3 regions of the Vibrio sp. 1580 genome follow, and region 3 is predicted to be linked to each of the others. Evidence: predicted binding sites of a transcription regulator. Region 3 holds the regulator's gene; each other region holds the start of a gene.
What was found. The regulator PurR, encoded in region 3, represses purine synthesis genes. The targets are predictions, from matches to a motif close to TNANGNAAACGTTTNCNTNA.
Positions count from the first base shown of each region.

Region 1: a site for PurR is predicted at 2,234-2,253, ahead of glyA (serine hydroxymethyltransferase). Genes of this name have one in related genera too.
Region 2: a site for PurR is predicted at 2,442-2,461, ahead of R7093_RS15780 (NCS2 family permease). Genes of this name have one in related genera too.

Region 1 is NZ_JAWOVT010000009.1:70,813-78,743, forward strand. It holds gene lipA (lipoyl synthase) at 1-465, shown strand, start outside; gene glyA (serine hydroxymethyltransferase) at 927-2,177, opposite strand; gene R7093_RS15580 (YitT family protein) at 2,525-3,127, shown strand; gene R7093_RS15585 (transcriptional regulator) at 3,218-4,738, shown strand; gene R7093_RS15590 (hypothetical protein) at 4,870-5,769, shown strand; gene treC (alpha,alpha-phosphotrehalase) at 5,859-7,544, opposite strand; gene treB (PTS trehalose transporter subunit IIBC) at 7,632-7,931, opposite strand, start outside.
Region 2 is NZ_JAWOVT010000009.1:111,315-119,245, reverse strand. It holds gene R7093_RS15785 (aminoacyl-histidine dipeptidase) at 1-1,458, opposite strand, end outside; gene R7093_RS15780 (NCS2 family permease) at 2,482-3,771, shown strand; gene tet(34) (oxytetracycline resistance phosphoribosyltransferase domain-containing protein Tet(34)) at 4,035-4,499, shown strand; gene frsA (esterase FrsA) at 4,591-5,838, shown strand; gene crl (sigma factor-binding protein Crl) at 5,954-6,343, shown strand; gene proB (glutamate 5-kinase) at 6,465-7,604, shown strand; gene R7093_RS15755 (glutamate-5-semialdehyde dehydrogenase) at 7,622-7,931, shown strand, end outside.
Region 3 is NZ_JAWOVT010000007.1:231,036-238,966, forward strand. It holds gene torR (two-component system response regulator TorR) at 5-715, opposite strand; gene torD (molecular chaperone TorD) at 982-1,629, shown strand; gene purR (HTH-type transcriptional repressor PurR) at 2,098-3,102, shown strand; cyclic di-GMP riboswitch class I at 3,390-3,479, shown strand; gene R7093_RS13635 (TfoX/Sxy family DNA transformation protein) at 3,596-4,186, shown strand; gene R7093_RS13640 (TVP38/TMEM64 family protein) at 4,301-4,987, shown strand; gene R7093_RS13645 (DUF2007 domain-containing protein) at 5,008-5,328, shown strand; gene R7093_RS13650 (alpha/beta fold hydrolase) at 5,360-6,163, opposite strand; gene glgA (glycogen synthase GlgA) at 6,273-7,730, opposite strand; gene glgC (glucose-1-phosphate adenylyltransferase) at 7,720-7,931, opposite strand, start outside.

The DNA.
Region 1 (7,931 bases), on a different contig from region 3:
CTGGTTCCTGACTTCCGTGGTCGCATGGATGTAGCGCTTGATCTAATGAAAGACAATCCGCCAGATGTCTTCAACCACAACTTAGAAACCGCGCCACGTCTTTACCGTAAAGCTCGCCCAGGTGCGAACTATAAATGGTCACTTGAGCTTCTTAAGAAGTTCAAAGAGCAGCATCCCGATGTACCGACCAAGTCTGGTTTGATGATGGGTCTTGGTGAAACCAAAGAAGAAATCATCGAAGTACTGAAAGATCTACGCGCACACGGCGTAACGATGCTGACTCTAGGCCAGTATTTAGCGCCAAGCCGTCACCACTTGCCAGTAGAACGTTACGTTCCACCATCAGAGTTTGACGAGCTAAAAGAAGTTGCACTAGAACTTGGCTTCACGCATGCAGCGTGTGGTCCATTTGTGCGCTCTTCTTACCATGCCGATATGCAAGCTCAAGGTATCGAGATTAAATAAGCTCTCGCTTGTTTTGAAAAGCTTGTTTTGAAGAGAAAAGGTTGGCTCAGTGCCAACCTTTTTTGTATCTGGCAAATGATGATAAAAAGCCATTCTACCACCGTCATTCTGAACAGCGAGGAACGAGCGTGATTCAGAATCTGTTTTCAGAATACTGATGATTTTTAGGGAAACTCTGAGTAAAAGAGTGTGCCTCAACAAGATTCCTGATCTCGCCTAGGCTCGTCGGAATGACGTGGTTTGGATATATTGAAAAGGGACAGTGTTGGTAGCCATCCCCTTATCACACACTCTCGCTATATCTCATTCCAAACGCCAGACAAACAAAAAGGCCCTCAAATGAGGGCCTTTAGTATATCAATGTTCAAAATAGATGAGTCGAGTTCTAGAAGAACACACGGAGTTTGCGCGAGCAAATGAGTATGTTCGACACCGAAATCGACTCATTCTATGAAGAACAGTTAGGCATAAACCGGTAGACGCTTACAAATTTCTAGCACTTTCTTTTTAGTCGCTTCGATAACTTCTTCGTTGCCGATGTTATCTAGAACGTCACACATCCAGTTTGCTAGCTCTTTTGCATCTTCTTCAGTGAAGCCACGGCGAGTGATCGCTGGCGTACCTACACGAATACCAGACGTTACGAATGGGCTGCGTGGGTCATTTGGTACTGAGTTCTTGTTTACAGTGATGTTTGCTGCACCTAGTGCCGCGTCTGCGTCTTTACCAGTGATATCTTTGTCGATTAGGTCAACAAGGAACAAGTGGTTTTCTGTACCGTTAGATACGATTTTGTAGCCACGCTCTTGGAACTGACCAACCATTGCTTTTGCGTTTTTCACTACGCGAGCTTGATAAGCTTTGAACTCTGGCTCCATCGCTTCTTTGAACGCTACTGCTTTACCAGCGATAACGTGCATTAGAGGGCCACCTTGACCACCAGGGAACACTGCTGAGTTCAATTTCTTGTACATATCTTCGCCAGCATTTGACAAGATAAGACCACCGCGAGGACCTGCTAGTGTTTTGTGCGTCGTTGTTGTTACCACGTGAGCATGCGGTACTGGTGTTGGGTATTCACCGGCAGCGATAAGACCAGCTACGTGCGCCATATCAACAAATAAGTAAGCACCTGCTTTGTCAGCGATTTCACGCATGCGTTTCCAATCAACGATTTGCGAGTAAGCAGAGAAACCACCGATGATCATCTTAGGTTTGTGCTCAAGCGCTAGCTGTTCCATCTCGTCGTAATTGATTTGACCCGCTTCATCGATACCGTAAGGGATAACGTTGTAATGCTTACCAGAGAAGTTTACTGGAGAACCGTGAGTCAGGTGACCACCGTGCGCTAGGCTCATACCTAGTACTGTATCGCCTGGGTTAAGAAGCGCCATGTAAACTGCGCTGTTTGCTTGAGAACCTGAGTGAGGCTGTACGTTAGCGTACTCACAACCAAATAGTTGGCATGCACGCTCAATTGCTAGTGCTTCAGCTTTATCTACGTACTCACAACCGCCGTAGTAACGCTTACCTGGGTAGCCTTCAGCGTATTTGTTCGTTAGCTGAGAACCTTGCGCTTCCATTACACGTGGGCTTGTGTAGTTTTCAGAAGCGATAAGTTCAATGTGTTCTTCCTGGCGAAGAGTTTCTTCCTGGATAGCTGCGAACAGTTCCGCATCGTAATCTGCGATGTTCATATCACGCTTAAGCATCTGTATCTCCTGACTCAGATTAGTACTGAAAGTTGCAAAAAAACTGTTGAATGACCCGACGCAAACGTTTTCGTCACCCTAATGGCGCGCATTCTACATAATTTGATTTAGGTCATAAAGAGAAATTTACAATTTTTCTCATGCAGTTTTTTCATGATGACAAGCAATGTTTATCATGCCAGCATTGCAATCGCATAACGACAATCTATTGCCTGTCAAATTTGTGCTTTACACCCTGTAAAACAGCAATTACATAGGTTTACCGTAAATTTTACCCTCTAGCTACCGAAAAGATCATCTTTTTACTACTATGCACGCCTTATTTATCACTAATGACTGCAACATTGATGGAAAAACACTCATTAAAAGAAGACTGGATAGCGATTCTCACGGGTACCTTTTTAGTAGCTCAAGGCGTTTTCTTTCTCCAATCCGCGAACCTTCTAACGGGAGGCACGACTGGATTGGCTCTGCTTATTAGCCAATTTACACCTTTTACCTTTGGTGTGCTGTACTTTTTAGCAAACAGTCCTTTTTACTTACTAGCATGGAAACGCTTCGGCCGTCATTTCGCCATTAATAGTGCCATTTCTGGCGCGTTGGTTTCTATCTTTGCCGATCATCTTTATTTGCTAATCTCGCTCGAATCGGTAAATGAAGTTTATTGCGCCGTCGCAGGCGGGCTTTTAATGGGGCTCGGTATGCTGATCCTATTCAGACATCGCTCCAGCTTAGGTGGCTTTAACGTGCTGTGTTTGTTTATCCAAGACAAATTTGGCATTTCAGTTGGCAAAAGCCAAATGGCAATCGATGCATGTATCCTGTTAGCTTCATTCTTCTTTGTCACACCAGAGGTGATTGGCCTTTCAATTTTGGGGGCGTTTGCACTCAATGTCGTGTTAGCGATGAACCACAAACCGCACCGCTATTCCGTGACCTACGGTTCATAAATTTTTGATAATGATTGAAGCGCGATTTATAAGATTTCGCGCTCCAATCGCTATATAATACTTCGCGATTTCCAAATAGATCGGTACGGTATGCGCGACTTTCTGCAACAAGCTAAACAGACTCACAGTTGTATTGCGATTGGAGAGCTGATCTATAACCCGAAGACACAGAGCCTTCATCAAGATGCTATCGCGATTGATCTTGAACCTCGCACCATTGAATTATTAGAACTGCTGTTAACAAGCGTTGGCCACCCACTCTCTGCTGACACCATTATTGAAACCATTTGGCAGAGCAAGTTCATCTCTAAGAATGTGCTAACGAACCGCATTAGCACCTTACGTGCCCTGCTACAGCAGTACTTACCCGAATACGATGCCGCTAAGCTTTTAGTCACTTACCCCCGCAAAGGCTACTTTCTTAACCCTGCCAATATTCGTTTGGTGCCACCAGCGAAAAGCCATCGACGCGTTATCCCAACTCAGGTGGCGAGTAATAAGAACTTCAAGCTGATTTTTGCTTATAGCTTGTGTGCCATACTTGCAGTTTGTAGCGTGACGCTCGCAAGCTTGTTATGGCAACGCCAAGAAATCTCAACACAACAAACACGTCATCAACTACTGATTCCCAAAGTCGAGCTACTACTCAACCGTGTCGATTCAATCGGCTCTCAGGCGCGAAAATACCGCATACTGGTCAAAGCCATCTTGCTGCAACAACAGGTCGAATATCCATACACCGACATAGCCAACCAAGATGCTCCCAGTTACTTTCTTGATCCTATCGGTCATGCGCCATATTTCCCTGGCGCACGAAACATGCAGACCAGCGACTACGAGCTCAATATCGAGTTAAAAGACAGCACAAAACAGGACATCTTGAAAGCGCAGATGAACCTTATTTATCCTGCGACGGGCAAGCTAGCGTTTCGCAATGAGTACACACTGCGTTTATCTGACTTACAATCGGATATTTTCCAAATGCACTCGGATGTCGCGCAATACTTCAATCTGCCTGCACCTTCGGCAAGTACGTGGCAGCTTTCGGATATTCACAAAAAAATGTTATTCGAGAATGCCTTTTCTAGCCAACCTCTCCGACAATCTGATGAGTTTGCGGCTATAACAACGGCAAGACATCTCGCCTTATACGAGCACGAACATCAAAAGCTGGAAGCATATTTAACTCAAGTGCAATCGTCGTTTGATGTTTTGCCAGATGAGCTGAGCCTTTGGTTAGGTCTATTGCATTTCAAATTAGGTAACTTAGACAGGGCAAAAGCTCTGTTAACGACACCAGATGGCGACTCACGTATCCAAAACGCACTGATTTATACCTTTGTGTCTCACATTGCTTATAAGCAGAACAAACTTGAACAGTTCCGTCTCAACTACATGGAATCACTGGTGGCGCTGCTGCGCGTTTTACCTTCCGAAACCTTGTTTGAGCGTCTTTCTCAATCTGAATCAAAAGAGACTTGCCTCCAACCGTGGAAAACGTTGCGTGTTAGTGTGACCGATCAAGAAATCATAAGCCGATGGAAAGCGCTCATTAACGAGTATTGCACTAACGTAGCCAACGAAATAACCCCAAATAAAACAAAGACCTAAATATAAAATTAAGCTTTCATTAACCCCTGTTATCTTTTGTTTTTTGCCCTTTTTCTCTCACTGAACTTAGCATGCTCGCATTCAAGCAACGGCCCAACATGAAGCGGCCTTATCAATCAGGAATGTAAACCATGCTAAACAAAATGACGCTTATCGCAGCAGCAACTCTGGCTCTTTACGGCTGTGGCGGAGGTTCGTCTTCTGGCAGTGCGAATCCAAACAAAGTGCCTCAAGAAAGTTTCGACGTCTCGATTCACAACTCCATTTTCGCTCCTATACCAAACACACAATTGAGCTATTCGTTTAGCTTGGATGGCCAACCAGAGGGCGACATGAAACTGAGCTTCCAAGCGATGGATAGCGAGCAAATATTGGCAGCATTGGCACAAATCCCAAACAGCGAGGCAATGGTCCAGTTGGTTAATGACTTGGTGAACTACGGCGCCGAACAGTTCTACTATTCAGACGAGCAGTACAACGACGACGAAGAGAGCAATACGCTTTACTTTGCAGGATCAGATGGTGCACTCCATGAAATCACTGACGCTTATTTCATTGGTCATCAGTTTATTGCCATGCTTATGCACAGCAGTCCGATTTTCCGCCTAAACGGTGACGACGTAAAAGAGAAAAGCCCGAATATTGACATCGGTGAAGAAACTATGTCTCTGCAAACCACTCTTACAGGCTACGCAGTTCACAACCTTCTAGACCGTTTTGAAGATCATGAGTGGGTACAAAACCTTCCTATGACAGCATCTTGCCAAGTGGTTTGGCAACAGCAAATCCGAGAGACTGGTGTGCGTAAAGCGTTCTCGATCTCAGGCAAGAAAATTGAAGCGGCATACCTGATGGAAGAGAACATCTACAACCTAAACTGTGATGATATGGAATCAATGGAGTTCGCCACTTCGGCAGAACGTTGGTTTAATCCGAGCTTAGGTCTGATTGAACAAATTGAACTGCTGAAAGTACAACAAGTACAAATCAATGAAGAGAAAGTGCAGCTAACAGCGATTGAAACAAAATAAGCTAGGATATCTCAATAAAAGAAGGCTTTGGGGAGCACACCAAAGCCTTCATCTCGAACATCAACCTTAGGGGGTGATGACACCCGAGTTTATTCTTCTATCAATAAAATACGAGTTTCGTAAGGTCGTAACACTTGATGGTTTGACGCGACTGCGCTCGCTGAGTTTTGATAGTTAGATAGCAAGTTTTTCGCTTTACTCATATCAAAACGTTCTGGCAGAACGCATTCCACCTCTTCTGCGTAGTAGTTATTGATACACAGCAGCGTTTGCTTATCGTTCTGACGAGCGTAAGCGAAAATACGTTTGTGCTCTGGCAGCAGGTCCTCGTAACGGCCATCAGTGATAACTGGAACCTGTTTACGCAGTTCAATCAGACGCTTGTAAAAGTAGAACACCGAGTTCAAATCGGCAACCGCAGCTTCAGCATTGATTTCAGAGTAATTCTGCGCCACTTCAAGCCACGGCGTGCCCTCAGTAAAGCCCGCGTGTTTTGCACTGTTCCATTGCATTGGTGTACGTGAGTTATCACGCGACTTCTGTGCCAAGATCGCCATCATATCGTCATGAGATACACCATCACGGTTGACCATGATGTCGTACATGTTAGTACTTTCAACATCACGATATTGGCTGATTTCGGTATAACCCGGGTTGGTCATGCCGATCTCTTCCCCCTGGTAAACATAAGGTGTGCCTTGCATCATGTGCACTGATGCCGCAAGCATCTTGGCAGATTCAACACGGTATTGCTCGTCGTTACCTAATCGGCTCACAACGCGTGGCTGGTCGTGGTTACACCAGAACAGCGCCCCCCACCCTTTGCCATTTAAGCCCGTTTGCCAATGATTGAAGATCTGTTTTAACTGAATGAAATCAAACGGCGCTTTGGTCCATTTTTCACCATTTGGATAATCGACTTTCAGATGATGGAAGTTGAACACCATGGATAGCTCTTTGCCGTCTAGCGAAGAATATTGCTGGCAGTGATCTAGTGTGGTGGAAGACATTTCACCCACTGTTACGCTGCCGTATTTTTGAAACACAGATTCGCTAATCTCTTGAAGGTATTCGTGCACACGTGGACCATCCGTGTAGAAACGACGACCATCACCAATATCGTCACTTGGAAAATCTTGCTGCTTGGAAATCAGGTTGATAACGTCGAGACGGAAACCATCGACACCTTTGTCTGCCCAGAAGCTGATGACTTCTTTCACTTCTTCACGCACTACTGGGTTTTCCCAGTTTAAGTCCGCTTGCTCTTTAGCAAAAAGGTGCAAATAGTACTGGCCTGTTTTTTCATCCAGCGCCCAAGCGTTACCACCAAACTTAGATTGCCAGTTGTTTGGTTCTACACCATCTACCGGATCTTTCCAAATGTAGTAATCACGGTATGGGCTGTTTTTATCACCCAGTGCGGATTGGAACCACTTGTGTTCTGTCGACGTGTGGTTCACTACAATGTCCATGATAATACGAATGCCCAACTGATGCGCTTCTGCTAGCAAAGTATCGAAATCTTCCATAGTGCCGAACTCAGGGTTGATCGAGTAGTAATCGGATATGTCATAACCGTTGTCGATCATTGGTGATTGGTAAACCGGCGTCAGCCAAATCGCATCCACACCAAGATGCTTAAGATAATCCAGCTTAGAAATGATCCCTTTGATGTCGCCCGTGCCTTTACTGCCACTGTCACAAAAGCTTTTTGGGTAAATTTGATAGATGGTTGCGGTTTTCCACCAGCTCTCATCATGCTTGGTCATAGCCATTTCTAACACTCACTTACCAGTAATCGGAAACTTAAAATTTGAAAAGAAAAATAGGAGGAGGCAGCCAAGTCACTGCCTCAAATAGAATTACGCGTTTGCAGGCTCAAGCTCACCTTTGGCTTGTGCACGCTTATAAAGAATTAACGTTAATGCAGCAGGTACCAGCATTGCGACTAACATAGCCAAAGCAAAAATGCCCCAGAACTGCGGTTGGATAGATAAGATGCCCGGCAAACCGCCCACACCGATACCGTTCGCCATTACGCCCGCACTACCACAAATAGCAGCAGCACACGCACTACCGATCATCGCGCTCAGCATTGGGAACTTGTATTTCAAGTTGATGCCGTACATCGCCGGCTCGGTCACACCAAGGTAAGCAGAGAT
Region 2 (7,931 bases), on a different contig from region 3:
AATCGCTTCTAAAAGCGCGACCATCTGATCCCAGTACAACTGAACAGTATCAATCTTCACTTTCTCATCTGGAGAGTGAGGGAATTTTATTGTTGGACCGAAAGAAACCATATCCATGTGTGGGTATGGTTCTTTAAATAGGCCACACTCAAGACCAGCATGGATGACCATGATGTTCGGCTTATGACCGTAAATGCCTTCATACATATCACGGAAAATTGCCATGATCTCGGAATCTGCATCTGGCTTCCAGCCAGGGTAAGCGCCTGAGAACTGAATTTGTGCGCCTGCTAGCTCAGTAATCGAGCGCAGCATGCTTTCCACTTGGCTACGGCCAGAGTCAATGAGAGAACGAATCAAGCAAAGCACGGTGACTTTATTTTCTTCTGTGCTGATCACACCAACGTTTAGAGAAGTTTCAACAACGCCTTCCACCTCATCACTCATACGGATTACGCCGTTTGGACAAGCGTTAAGTGCCGCAATGAATCGTTGCTGATCGGCGATTGAAAATACTTGCGCGTCAGTCGTGATCGCTTCATTAAAGGTTACGATACCTGTTTCGATTTTACCCAATTCAGTTTTAAGCAGCTCAGTGTAGTGGTTGAACAGCTCAGCAAGTTTGTCTTGGTTTTCGACAGGAAGCGCGACAGTAACAAACGCTTCGCGAGGGATTGCATTACGTAAGCTACCACCACGGAATTCGACTAAACGTAAATCAAGCTCTTGAGCATGACCGGCAAGGAAACGACCAAGTAATTTGTTGGCATTACCGCGACCTGTGTGAATGTCACAACCTGAGTGACCACCTTTTAGGCCTTTCAGCGTCAGTTGGCGTGTTACAAAACCTGCAGGCGTTGATTCTCGAGAAATATCGAAAGTCATGGTGCCATCAACGCCACCTGCACAACCCATGTAGACTTCGCCTTCTTGCTCAGAGTCTGTATTTAGAAGAATCTCACCCTCTAACCAACCAGCTTCAAGGCCAAATGCGCCAGTCATGCCTGCTTCTTCATCAATCGTCAGCAGAACTTCGAGTGGACCGTGCTTAATATCTTTAGATGCCAATACAGCAAGGCAAGAAGCCATACCAATACCGTTATCTGCACCAAGCGTCGTGCCTTTCGCAGTTACCCATTCGCCATCGATGTAAGGTTGGATTGGATCTTTGGTGAAGTCGTGTTCAGTGTCTTCGTTTTTCTGCGGCACCATGTCGATGTGTGCTTGAAGTACAACAGCCTTCTTATTCTCCATTCCTGGTGTCGCGGGCTTTTTGATGAACACGTTACCGGTTGGATCACGGCGAACGTCAAAGCCTTGCTCTGTTGCCCAGTTGATAATGTACTGTGCTAATGCTTCTTCATGTTTCGATGGATGAGGGATAGAACAAATCTTATCGAAAAACTGCCAAAGTGGAGCAGGTGATAAGGTACTGATCTCAGAATGGAACTCAGACACGGAGGACTCCTTTTGATGTGCTTTGCCAAATATATACCGTAAAAATGTTGTCAAGGTAGCATTAAATGCTAGACGATTTGGCCTTCAAATTGCCGTTAGCATACCACCAGATAAGGAGTACGAGTAGTCGCGATCACAAGGATTTCTCTCAGAACTGTCACAGTTTGTGAATACAATAACAAGCACTATGTGTTCTCTATCATACATTCTGAAAGTGGCTTTATTTTTTAATTCATAAAATTGTAATTTAATTACATATAAACTTTGATAAAGGTCAATTTGTGTATTTTTTGTGATTCCAATCACTAAAATGCTTGTAATTAAATTTCTTGGTGGTATATTTGTAACCAGCTTCTGAGAGAAGAATGAAATGCTCAAAGGATGAGTCCGTTTTATCGCCTCCAAGGAACCGAGAAATCAACGAATGTTTAATTGATTTAAAAGGTGATAGTTATGAAAGGTTTACCAAGTACAATGTTCTGGAATAGCAAGTCTGTTTACACCGGTAACTTTGTATACCCAACAAGCTTTGGCTACTAAGTGAAGTCAACGCATGTGACTCGAACAGTTTGTTCACCCCTATAAATTGGAATTTTTTTTCAGTGATAGTGCTGACATGATTCACCGCCACCCAAATTGGGTGGCGTTTTTTTATCTCTATTTTCTCTTCCTGACTCACTTATTGCCATCAAAGCCTTCTTCTATTCCCCATTCTTCGGTTTTATCGACTTTTCCATCAAATCTGTTAGATACCATGTTTAAAATGGGCCTTTTTCATCTGAAAGTTTAGTACATTGCTCAGTTTTTATTCTCTTTTAGAGAACTGTGTTATCTAGGTTACCTATTGTTTTATAAGAATATATTTCTTTACTTGCTTTGATGGGTTAGAGAATGTGTTTCATATCCAAAGAAAAAAAACGCATTAGAGTGAAGATTCTATCTAGAATTTGCTATTTGATAACTTTATAATTCCCGCCAATCGATTACGCAACCGTTTACTTTTTACCTTTACAGGATTCGATCATGCTCGAGAGGCTTTTTAAACTCAGTGAAAATGGCACAAATGTGCGCACTGAGATCATTGCAGGTGTTACGACCTTCCTAACTATGGCTTACATTATTTTTGTAAACCCAGCGATCCTGTCGGATACCGGTATGGACCGTGGCGCCATTTTTGTCGCAACTTGTCTTGCTGCCGCAATCGGCTGTTTTATCATGGGATTTGTTGCCAATTACCCAATCGCACAGGCACCAGGAATGGGCCTGAACGCATTTTTTACTTACTCTGTTGTATTAGGAATGGGTTATACGTGGCAAGTTGCGTTGGCGGCTGTATTTGTTTCTGGCCTTCTGTTCATTCTTTTAAGCGTATTTAAGATCCGTGAGTGGATTATTAACTCGATCCCGCATTCTCTACGAACAGGTATTTCAGCTGGTATTGGTCTTTTCTTAGCGTTTATCGCATTAAAAAATGCAGGTATCGTCGTTGATAACCCAGCGACATTAGTTTCTATGGGAGAGATCACATCATTGCCATCTGTATTGGCCGCGATTGGCTTCTTTCTTACGATTGCATTGGTTCACCGTGGTGTGAAAGGTGCGGTGATGATCGCTATTCTTGGCGTTACAGCGCTTGGTCTTCTATTTGGTGATGTGCAGTGGGGCGGTATTATGTCAACGCCACCAAGCATTGCGCCAACTTTCATGCAACTGGATTTCTCTGGTTTGTTTGAAGTAGGCATGATTTCCGTCGTATTTGCTTTCCTATTTGTCGATTTATTTGACACCGCAGGTACGCTCGTTGGCGTTTCTCAAAAAGCAGGTCTAACTGATGAGAATGGCAACATCCCTCGTTTAAACAAAGCGTTACTTGCAGACTCAACAGCAACGTCAGTAGGTGCATTACTTGGTACTTCTAACACGACATCTTATATTGAAAGCGTTTCTGGTGTGGCTGCGGGTGGGCGTACTGGTCTAACAGCCGTGGTTGTTGGTGTACTCTTCCTACTTGCTCTATTGTTCTCACCACTTGCGGGTATGATCCCTGCTTATGCAACGTCAGGTGCGCTATTCTATGTGGCGATCTTGATGCTGTCTGGGCTAGTAAGCATTGATTGGCGTGACCTAACTGAAGCGTCCCCAGTTGTTGTGACTTGTTTAGTTATGCCGCTAACATTCTCGATTGCAGAAGGTATCACGTTAGGCTTTATCGCATACGCGGCGATCAAGCTATTCAGCGGTAAGGGCCGTGAAGTGTCGATGAGTGTATGGGTGATGTCAGCCATCTTCATCGTTAAATACCTCGTCGGTTAATTTCTCGAGCAAAAAGCCAGTGTGGATTTATTCACGCTGGCTTTTTCTTTTTTACGTTGTTCACAGAAGACGGTTTTTCTGCGGAATAGGCAGAGAATTTTGATATCACCGTTGGTATTAGCGGTGTGTTTCGGTAGAATAATCGTTTGCGCAGCTTGAAATCCTCGTCTCCAAACATTTTGGAGAAGTTAGTGAGCATTCCGCTTTTGAGTGACTTCGCTAGATTTTGAGGATGCATATTTTCAAATTATTAGGTTATTACAATGAGTAAAAAATTCATTATCACTTGGGATGCAATGCAGACTTACTGCCGTGAACTGGCTGAAAAACAAATGCCAGCTGAGCAATGGAAAGGAATTTGGGCGGTAAGCCGCGGCGGTTTGGTTCCTGGCGCTATTTTGGCTCGTGAACTGGGTATTCGTTACGTTGATACAATCTGTATTTCAAGCTACGACCATGATCATCAGCGCGACATGACGGTACTAAAAGCACCTGAAGGTGATGGCGAAGGTTACCTAATCGTTGAAGACCTAGTAGACAGCGGTGATACAGCGCGCAAACTACGTGAGATGTATCCAAAAGCGAAAATGATCGCTGTGTGTGCGAAACCATCAGGCAAAGAGCTGCTGGATGATTACGTTGTAGATATTGCTCAAGACACTTGGATCGAGCAGCCTTGGGATATGTCAATCCAGTATGCTGAGCCAGTAAACCGCAAGCAAAAATAAGCGCGGTTAAAGAATATTGAGAAATGCCCCTTTATAGGGGCATTTTTTTTATTATGATATTAAATCATGCTAATAGCCTAGGGTTCTTCCTATGTCTGAAGACGTCAGTAAAAATCTTTCCGAAACTTTGTTCGTGAAACATAAGCAAGCAAAAGAAACCTCCGCGCTTACCCAGTACATGCCGACCAGTAAAAAAATACTTGATGAACGAGAAGCGCAAGGTGATCGTGCTTGGTATCGTCATTTGCGTCGCTTGCAATGGGCTTGGCAAGGATTGTCTCCGATCGAAATGGAAGGCGTACTGTCTAAAATTGCTTCATCTTCTCACTCGCGAACCAATGATGATTGGTTAGACACTGTAATGGGTTATCACAGTGGTAACTGGACATTTGAGTGGATCAAGCTTGGTATGGATCATCAGAAGCGAGCAAATGAAATGCAAGGAGAAGAGGCAGCGGATGAACTCTTCACTGCTTCTTTGTGTTTTAGTATTGCAGGCTACCCACATTTAAAAAATGACAATTTGGCATCGCAGGCTCAAGTACTGGCAAACAAAGCGTATTCTGACGGCGCAGAAAAAACTAAGTACACCATCAAGCAAATTGAAGTGCCTTACCAAAATCGCAAAATCATCGCGAACCTCCATTTACCAAGAACGGATAAACAGTTGCCTGTGGTCATGGTGAGCGCTGGTTTGGATACTCTACAAACCGACATGTGGCGTTTGTTCCGTAATCGTCTTGCACCGCGAGATATTGCGATGTTAACCGTAGACATGCCTTCAGTAGGGCATAGCTCTCATTGGCCCTTGACCGAGAATTCAAGTTGCCTACATCAAGCGGTATTGAATGAGCTTTACTCGCTACCTTGGGTTGATCATCACAAAGTGGGGTTAGTTGGGTTTCGTTTTGGTGGTAATGCCATGATCAGACTCTCTTTTGTCGAGCAGGAAAAGATCAAAGCTTGTGTCGCTCTAGGCGCACCCGTACATGATATTTTTACTTCCCCTCAGAAGTTACAAAAAATGCCGAAGATGTATTTAGATCTTTTGGCTTCCCGTTTGGGGAAAAATGCGGTTGATATTAATAGCATGGCTGGTCAGATGATGGCGTGGTCATTGAAGGTTCAGGGCTTCCTGAGCAGTCGAAAAACCAAAGTGCCTATTTTGGCTTTGAGTCTTGAAGGCGATCCAGTGTCGCCACACAGTGATAATCAACTTGTTGCTCTATTTAGCCAGTATGGTAGAGCAAAAAAAATCAGTTCCAAAACAATTACAAAAGGATATGAGCAATCCCTCGATTTAGCCATAAAGTGGCTAGAAGATGAATTATTAGGGTGACAATTCTCCTAAATTAGTTAAGAGTGATATATCTGAGCAAAAAATAAGCTCATGATAATTAAAAATAATAATCATTCTTGGGTGTTTACTTTTAACTATGAAAACGGAGATTCATATGTCAGAGACGACTCAGGGCCCGACTCACTTTCGCTTGATGTCAAAGTTGAAGGCGATAGGGCCTTACCTGCGCGAACCACAATCGCAAGAAGGGCGCTATTATTTTGATTGTTTATCTGTATGTGTAGACGACAAAAAATCGCCTGAGAAGCGTGAATTTTGGGGCTGGTGGATGGATTTGGAATCCATCGAGGGAGGCTTTACTGCTAAATATCATATTGGCAAGTACAACAAAGAAGGGCAATGGGTATCTGAAGCCCTTCCCAAAAAAGTGGTAGAGGAAGTGTATCTCACGCAGAGCACATTCCATCAAAAGCTGGTTGATACTTTAGAAGAACACTTCAAATTAGAAGTCGAATATCACACGGAGTCTTTCGATTTCGCTTAATTTGGTTGTTTTCATTTAATACCAAACAAAAAGGTGCGAAAACGCACCTTTTCTCTTGTTAATTCCCTATTTGATTGTTAAAACATCCTCTCTTTATTTGTTTTTCACTTCAGAAGACATCATGACAACGAATCAACAAAATGCAGTTGTTTCACAACCACAAACTGTCGTTGTGAAACTGGGTACAAGTGTGCTGACAGGCGGCACTCTGGCACTCGACCGTGCACACATGGTTGAGTTAGCACGCCAGTGTGCTGAGCTTAAAAAACAAGGCCATTCAATCGTAATGGTTTCGTCTGGTGCGATTGCAGCAGGCCGTGAGCATCTTGGTTACCCCGCATTGCCCAACGAGATGGCGAGTAAGCAGTTACTTGCCGCGGTGGGGCAGAGTCGCTTGATTCAAACATGGGAGTCTTTGTTTGGTATTTATGGTATCAAGATCGGCCAAATGCTACTAACCCGTGCCGATTTAGAAGATCGTGAGCGATTCCTTAACGCGCGTGACACTATTAATGCGCTCGTTGCGAACGATATTGTTCCTATCGTAAACGAAAATGATGCCGTTGCGACTAGCGAGATTAAAGTTGGCGATAACGACAACCTTTCCGCTTTGGTAGGCATTTTATGTGGTGCAGATAAGCTCTTGCTTTTAACGGACCAAAAAGGTCTGTTTACTGCTGACCCTCGTAGAGATCCGAACGCAGAGCTTATCAAGGAAGTAAAAACCATCGACGATACGCTGCGTAAAATCGCAGGTGGAAGCGGTACAACATTGGGTACTGGTGGTATGGCAACGAAGCTGCAAGCCGCAGACATCGCTCGCCGCGCAGGTATAGAGGTTATTATTGCTGCTGGTAGTGCGCCGAATGTTATCTTTGACTCTTTAAGTGCTGAACCTCAGGGCACGCGCTTCCTACCTTGCGCTGAAGCCTTAGAGAACCGTAAACGCTGGATTCTAGCGGGACCTGCGGCATCGGGCGACATCATTATTGATGATGGTGCAGTCAATGCTGTGGTCGGCAAGGGCAGTAGCCTACTTGCTAAAGGGGTCATCAAAGTTAGTGGTGACTTCGCACGAGGCGAAGTGGCGCGTGTAACAAACGCTCACGGTAAGTTGGTGGCTCGTGGCATCAGCGCCTACTCAAGTGATGACCTAACTAAAATTACGGGTAAGCACAGTAAAGATATCATCTCTATTTTGGGTCATGATTATGGCTCTGAGGTGATTCACCGCGATGATTTGGTCGTCATTCAGGAATAGAATTAGAGGGAAGCAAAGTGGATTTAACGAATATGGGTAAAGCTGCTAAAGATGCAGCTTTCGAATTAGCGACAGCGTCAACTGCGCAAAAAAACCAAGCATTAGCCATCATTGCTGATGAGCTAGAAGCAAACTCTGCTGCTATTTTGGCGGCAAACGCTAAAGACATCGAACTTGGCCGTGAAGCGGGTTTAACCGATGCGCTGCTCGATCGCCTTTTGCTTAATGAAGAACGATTGACTGCAATTGCGAATGATGTTCGCAACGTCATTAGCTTGAACGATCCTGTAGGCAGCGAAATAGACAGTAAGGTACTGGAAAATGGGA
Region 3 (7,931 bases):
CCAACTAGTCACCAGCAAACATATAGCCTTCGCCGTGCACCGTTACAAAAATCTGTGGGTTCTTAGGATCGAACTCCATTTTTGCGCGCATACGTCGAATAAGAACATCAATGGTGCGGTCATTCGGCGCATCCACTCGATGGCTGATCATGTTCAAAATACGCTCACGACTTAACACCTGGTTAGGGTAAGACGATAATGCCACCAAAAGTTCATACTCTGCTTTAGTTAGTTTTACTGGCTCACCGTTGCGGCTAAGTGCGCGACGTTGAATGTCGAATGTCCACTCCCCAAAGCGCACAATGTGCTCTTCACTGGTTTCATTCGCTTTCGAGCTGCCACTGCGCGCTGCTGAAATACGCCACAGCAAGTTTTTCACGCGAACTAACAGCTCTCTCAGTTCAAAAGGTTTTGTCACATAATCGTCAGCACCCATTTCTAGGCCTACGATTTTATCAATGCTATCCGTGCGTCCTGTTACTAATATGATACCAATATCCGATTGGCTACGTAACTCACGAGTAAGCATCAGGCCGTCTTCACCAGGCAGGTTAATATCCAGCATGATCAGGTCTACATCGCCCGCTTGCAAAACTTCACGCATTTCTGCGCCACTCTCTGCTTCGCTGACTTGGTAGCCCTCATTTTGGAAATATCCCGCAAGCTTACTACGAGTTACAACATCATCTTCTACGACTAATACGTGATAGCTCATTTACACCACTTTTCTGTCTTCTTATTATCCAAGACGTATTCTATTCATAACTAGTAACATTTCTAGTCATAGATACATTAAAACGCAAGATTTAGCGTTTTTATTGATTCAAAACAAGCTTACCCATTGCTATTAATAAACGGTCATTTTTGACCATAAAACATAACAATTATAGTTACTGCTATTCATTTTAATTGATTACACTTAGGGGATATCCCTAATTGACTTTGTGATGCATGACTTGAAGCATCATTCAGGAGCCCAAAATGCAAGAAGTGAAAGCTTTTAATGAAAAACGCGCTGAAATTTACTGGTGGTTTTCGAGCTTGTTCGCAAAAGAACTAACAGAGAAAGAATTGGAAGCCTATCACAGTGTTGAAATTCGCAGTTTTCTCGCAGGTTTAGGTGAAAATGAGTCGCTGAAACCAGCTGTTGATAGCCTAGTTGATGCATTGAATCGGTTACAAGATCGTGAAGATGCACAACTAGAGCTTGCAGCTGACTTTTGTGAACTGTTTTTGAAGACAGAAAAATACGGCGCTCTTCCTTACGCATCCATGTACATTGGTGAATCAGGTTTACTGAATGACAAGCCAGCTGAGGAAATGGAAAAGTTGATGGCTGAATTTGGCGTTCAAGTAGACGAAAACCTAAAGGAACCTGCGGATCACTTAGCCGTTGAGCTCGACTTTCTCGGGAACATGATTATCCGCTCAAACGAGCTTGAACAAGAAAAACACATGGAAGAAGCCTTCGTTAAACAAAACGACTTTATCCAGCAACAATTGATGTCTTGGTTACCTCAGTTTTCAGACAAATGTAAAAAATTCGACGAATTTGGATTTTACTCGAGTGTCGCGAAACTATTAGTTGCATTTTGTAAACTAGACAGCGCCTACCTTCTTGGTGAATAATTGCCGCCTATTTTTAGGGAGCCTGCCTATCGGGCTTCCTGTATGCCTGAAAGTGACCAATTGTAAGTAACTTGGGTATAATATTCGTTTGCCTTAACTTAGCGCAAAGACGCTTGGTTATTTAGCAGTCAAAATGTGACTTCAAATACACAAATCTCTTGCTGAAAACATTGCTAGTCAGTCCACATAGGGCTAAAATGTGAGCGCAAACGATTAAATATGATTTATATGTAAACCGCTGAAATATAGCGGTTTTTGTGTTTTCTTAACAGGTTGATGGCAATTTCTCATCAGATAGAAAAAAGATAAAATTCATCGACCGATGCTGCTACGTACCCTTTTGTCGCACTTGGATCAACCGCTGCCGAGACACTTAGCGCCAATTTTATATTGCTAGGTGTGAAACCATTAGAGCATCAGGTACATCCAATACGACATATTTCAGTAGCTCGATACAGGACACCATTTATGGCCACGATAAAAGACGTTGCTCGCTTAGCCGGCGTTTCCACTACGACAGTTTCGCACGTTATCAATAAAACGCGTTTCGTTGCAGAAGCAACGCAAGAAAAAGTAATGAAAGCCGTTGACGAGCTAAATTACGCGCCAAGTGCCGTTGCACGCAGCCTAAAATGCAACTCAACTCGTACGATTGGCATGTTAGTAACTCAATCAACTAACCTATTTTTCTCAGAAGTGATTGATGGCGTTGAGAGCTACTGTTACCGCCAAGGCTATACTCTGATTTTATGTAACACAGGCGGGATTTACGAAAAACAACGCGATTACATTCGTATGCTGGCTGAAAAGCGCGTTGATGGCATCCTAGTGATGTGTTCTGACTTAACCGAAGAACTAAAAGAGATGCTTGACCGTCATGCGGACATTCCTAAAGTGGTCATGGATTGGGGCCCAGAGAGCTCACAAGCAGACAAGATCATGGATAACTCAGAAGAAGGTGGCTACATTGCAACCAAACATCTGATTGACAATGGTCATACGGATATCGCTTGTCTAAGCGGTCATTTTGAAAAGCTTGCTTGCCAAGAGCGCATTGCAGGTTTCCGTCGCGCAATGAGCGAAGCAAACCTAGCTGTAAATGAAGACTGGATCCTTGAAGGTAACTTTGAATGTGATACGGCCGTATTAGTTGCAGATAAAATTACCGCAATGGACAAGCGCCCGACGGCGGTATTCTGTTTTAACGACACAATGGCTCTAGGCCTAATGAGCCGCTTGCAACAAAACGGGATCAAAATTCCTGAAGATATTTCAGTGATCGGCTACGACAACATCGAGCTTGCGGAATACTTCTCTCCACCGCTAACGACTATCCACCAACCTAAACGTCGTGTTGGTAAAAATGCATTCGAAATTCTACTTGAGCGTATCAAAGATAAAGAACACGAAAAACGAATTTTCGAAATGCAACCTGAGCTTGTTATTCGAAATACTGTGAAAAAAATGAACTAAATTTCACTGTATTTAACCGTGTTAAATAAGCGCTCTACAGGGGCGCTTATTTTTTTGGAAAAATTAAGCATTCTCTAATACTTCACACCACTCTAATAACAATTGACTAACGTTAACTCCCTGTTTTATATAAATGTAATATATATTAAGAACTCCTTTTCAAAGGCCAATTTGCACCTTTCCATATGCAAAATAGAGCATTCAATCTATCATTTTTATTGAACCGAAATCACACTTTTAACGCTAAACCGTGATGTTAATTCAATATAAGAAGTATGCTCATTGTGTCACGCACAGGGCAAACCATTCGAAAGAGTGGGACGCAAAGCCTCCGGCCTGAACCATATTACGATATGGAAGGTAGCGGGGTTACCGATGGCAAGTGTGTAAGCAATGACTTTACTCTGTAATGACATTGTTTTTACGCATGTTTGCTACTCTCTCGGACCTGACTTTTGGTGGCGTAATATTAATTACACCGAGATAACAAAACATGGATAAACCGATACTCAAAGACTCTATGAAGCTGTTTGAGGCACTTGGTAATATCAAGTCGCGCTCAATGTTTGGTGGCTTCGGACTATTCGCTGATGAAACAATGTTTGCACTAGTGGTAAACAATCAGCTTCATATCAGAGCAGACCAAAAAACTTCATCTGACTTCGAGAAACAAGGGCTAAAGCCTTACGTTTATAAAAAACGTGGCTTTCCAGTCGTTACAAAGTACTACGCTATTTCCAGCGATTTATGGGAATCAAGCGAACGCTTAATCGAAGTAGCGAATCAATCATTGAAAAAGGCAAAGCTTGAGAAAGAACAGCAAGCAAGTACAAAGCCTAACCGTTTGAAAGATTTGCCTAACTTACGACTGGCTACCGAGCGCATGCTAAAAAAAGCCGGCATCGAATCCGTAGAGAAGCTTGAAGAGGAAGGTGCGCTTAACGCCTATAAAGCGATAAGAGATACGCACTCTGCAACCGTCAACATTGAGTTGCTATGGGCACTAGAAGGTGCTATCAACGGCACTCATTGGAGTGTGGTACCTCAAGCTCGCCGAGATGAGTTGATGAACGGCCTCCAATAAAAGTCGGCCTAAAAACTATCTTGTAAAACCGCAGTCTAATCTGCGGTTTTTTTGTGAAATTTTTTCGGTTTTCCTACTGTCTTATTACATATATCCCAAATTGGAATCAAAATTATGAATAAGAAACTGATTTTAGGTCTCATCCTACTAGCGGCTATCGTCTTTTTAGGTATTAACTTTGGCCAGTATTTAACCTTAGAGAATGCAAAAGCCCAACAAGAAGCACTAACTACATACATCGATCAGAATTTTGTATTCTCGGCTGCGATTTACTTTTTTACCTACATTGCAATTACCGCTTTTTCTATCCCAGGAGCGGCAGTAGTCACCTTACTTGGTGCAGCCTTATTTGGTTTTTGGACAAGCTTGCTACTGGTTTCTTTCGCTAGCACTATGGGGGCAACACTGGCCTTCTTGAGCAGCCGATACTTATTGCGTGACTGGGTACAAAACAAATTCGGAAATAAACTCAACGCAATTAATCAAGGTGTCGAAAAAGACGGAGCTTTTTATCTATTTTCCTTGCGTCTAATCCCTGTATTCCCTTTCTTTCTAATCAACTTACTGATGGGCTTAACGCCGATGTCTGTAGGTAGATTTTATCTCACTAGCCAAATAGGTATGCTGCCAGGCACAGCCGTATATCTGAATGCAGGTACTCAATTAGCAACAATTGAAAGCCTATCGGGCATTGTTTCACCCGCAGTATTAGCGTCTTTTGCGCTATTGGGACTATTTCCAATCATCACTAAATGGGTTATGAATAAAGTAAGGCCGACACCAAGTCAGCAAAACTCGTAATTGGTGAAGTGGGTATTTTGATGAAAATATTTATCGCTAAAAACCCAGCAGAAGCACACATTGTATGTGAGCTGCTTAAAGTGGAACAAATTTACTGTGAAGTTCGTGGAGAAGGTATTTTCGGCTTAAAAGGAGAACTGCCGTTTGGTGATGATACCGATCCTTATGTGTGGCTTTTTGACACTGCACAAAAGATGAAAGCTGAAGAAATAGTAAAAGCATATCGAAAACAATCCGATAGGCATGAGTATCAAGATTGGCAATGCCCAAAATGTCATGAAATAAACGAAGGGCAATTTGGTGCATGTTGGCAATGTGGATATCAACTAGGAGAGCTATAGCGGCTCTCCTATTCAGTGGATGCACTCAGTTTTAAGCACATACAGCTTGCTGTTTAATAAACTCGATGGAGTGTTGATTGAAGTCTTCTGGACGCTCTACATTGCATACATGACCACAATTCGGGATTTCTCGTAAAATGCTGAGCTTATGTGCTGCAACCATTTCTTTGACAGGTTTAATAAACATGTAATCCCTGTCGCCCATTAAGTAAAGAGTCGGAATGGGTAACTCTCGATCTTTAAAATATTTCATTAACGGATTTACATCAGCGGCAAGAATAAACCAACGTTTAAATTCTTTTTGGCAAAGCTTCTTGGCTTCGCGAATAAAAAGGTGGCGAGATTCTCGTTGGCTTCTTTGAGGCATAACAATATAAGCGAACAGTTTGTAGAGCCACATGTACGGTAGGATATGCTTACAAAAATTACCTAATTTCACCAATATCTGAGAACGAGTGTTAAGCCTTGTGACAGCACCGCCGAGCACCATCGAACGTACGCGCTCTGATGACAATTCAGCAAGGTTTCGAACAATAATAGTACCAAGCGACATACCGACAAAATGAGCGGATTGGATCTTTAAATGGTCCAATACTTTCAAAATATCTTGGGTAACTTCCGTAAAGGTATAACGGCTAGCTATGAGCTCTTTAAGTAACTGATTTGACTTTCCATGACCTCTTAAATCGATCAGCAATAAGTTAAAGTGTTGCTTGTAAGCTTTAATTTGCTTGAACCAGATAGAAGAGCTACCACCAGCACCGTGCACAAATACAACCCACTCATTACTAGTAGGGTGCAAATAGGTTTTATGAAAAAGTAGCGGCTGGGTCATATTGAGTATCAAAAAGATCGTGCTATTGAGTAAAAAGCCATCCTACCACACTCCCCTTACTCAAGATAATAAAGGCACCTCATTCGGTGCCTTTCGTTACAATTTTAAGTCAAACTAACGCTGAGTGGTAAAGCTGCAAATAAGATTCTGCGGCCTTTTGCCAACAAAAGTCTTGTTGCATCGCGTGCAACTGTACTTTATTCACTTCAGGCTCGTTTTGAGCGTAGAGCAACAGTGCCCTTAGCATCGTTAACAACAATGCCTGCGGTGTCGGTTCGAAAAAAACAAACCCCGTTGCTTCAGATGGGTTTACATCATAATCGCTAACGCTGTCCTTTAAGCCACCAACACCGCGTACTATCGGTAATGTCCCATAAGCCATACTATAGATTTGGTTTAAGCCACATGGTTCAAACTCAGAAGGCATCAAGAAGAAATCAGAACCAGCTTCAACGATATGCGCAAGTTCATTGTCATACGCTTCTACAAAGGCAAATTTGCTAGAAAACTGCGCGGCAACCTCTCGTAACTGAGCGGCAAGAACAGGGTCTCCGGTCCCAACGACAACTAGCTGAACATCGTGCTTCAAAAAATCGGCCAAAGCAGGCAACAAGTAATGAACGCCTTTCTGCTGGGTCAACCGACAAACCATACCGAACATAGCTACATTTTTTTCGGGCAAATTTAGTCGTTGTTGTAATGCTTTTTTACAAGCTTTCTTCCCTTGCGACATACTTTGCTGGTCGGCGCAGTAATTAACCGGCAAGTAGGTATCAGTTTCCGGATTCCAAGCGCTGTAATCACAACCATTCAAGATGCCGACTAAGTCCTGCGCACGTTGCTGAAACTCCCAAGCCATGCCGTGACTGCCAAGCTCTGTTTTTAGTTCCTCTGCGTACGTAGGGCTAACCGCGTTTATCTTATCTGCATTCATTACACCAGCTTTAAGCATCGTAATATGCGTTGCACTCACCGCAGCATCGGGAACGTTTCTACAATGAAACTCTGGCAAACACTGCACGTCTTCATAACTAAATACGCCTTTAAAGACCGCATTGTGAATTGAAATGACGCTTTTAGTATGAGCAAAAAACGGATCATTGCCATACCTGTGCTTGAGCAAAAATGGAACAAGACCTGTGTGCCAATCGTTCGCGTGTATGATATTAGGTTGAAAGGCGAGCTTGGGTAACATATCGAGACATGCTGCACTAAAAAACGCAAAGCGCTCGCCGTTATCAGTATACGCTTGGTTGTTCTCCGCATACATTGATGGTCGATTGAAATACGGCGGACAATCAATCAGGTAAACAGGATTTTGACCTAACATGAGCCGCAAAACTCGATACTCCGTATGCGGCCATGATGTTAATTCTGTTTCTAATACAACTTCTGCGTCTGCGAGTTTATCAATACTGCTGTACGCAGGGATGGTAATTCTTACGTCTTGCTGTAGGTTTTGAAGGGCTTCCGGTAGTGCCTTGGCAACATCTGCCAAGCCACCACTTTTAATGAGGCCTTCAACCTCAGAAGCTACAAACAGAATAGATAAGTTGTTAGTAGCCAACTCGAGCTCCTTTCGGAATAACAACAATGCCCTCCTCAGACACGTGGAAGTGTTTTTTATCTTCTTGAAGATTCACACCAATCTGAGTACCAGGAGCAATATCGGCATCCTTGTCGACAATCACACGACGTAAAACACATCCTTCGCCAATTTTTACGTCACCAAGAAGTATACATTCGCTGATATCGCAAGCAGAAGCAA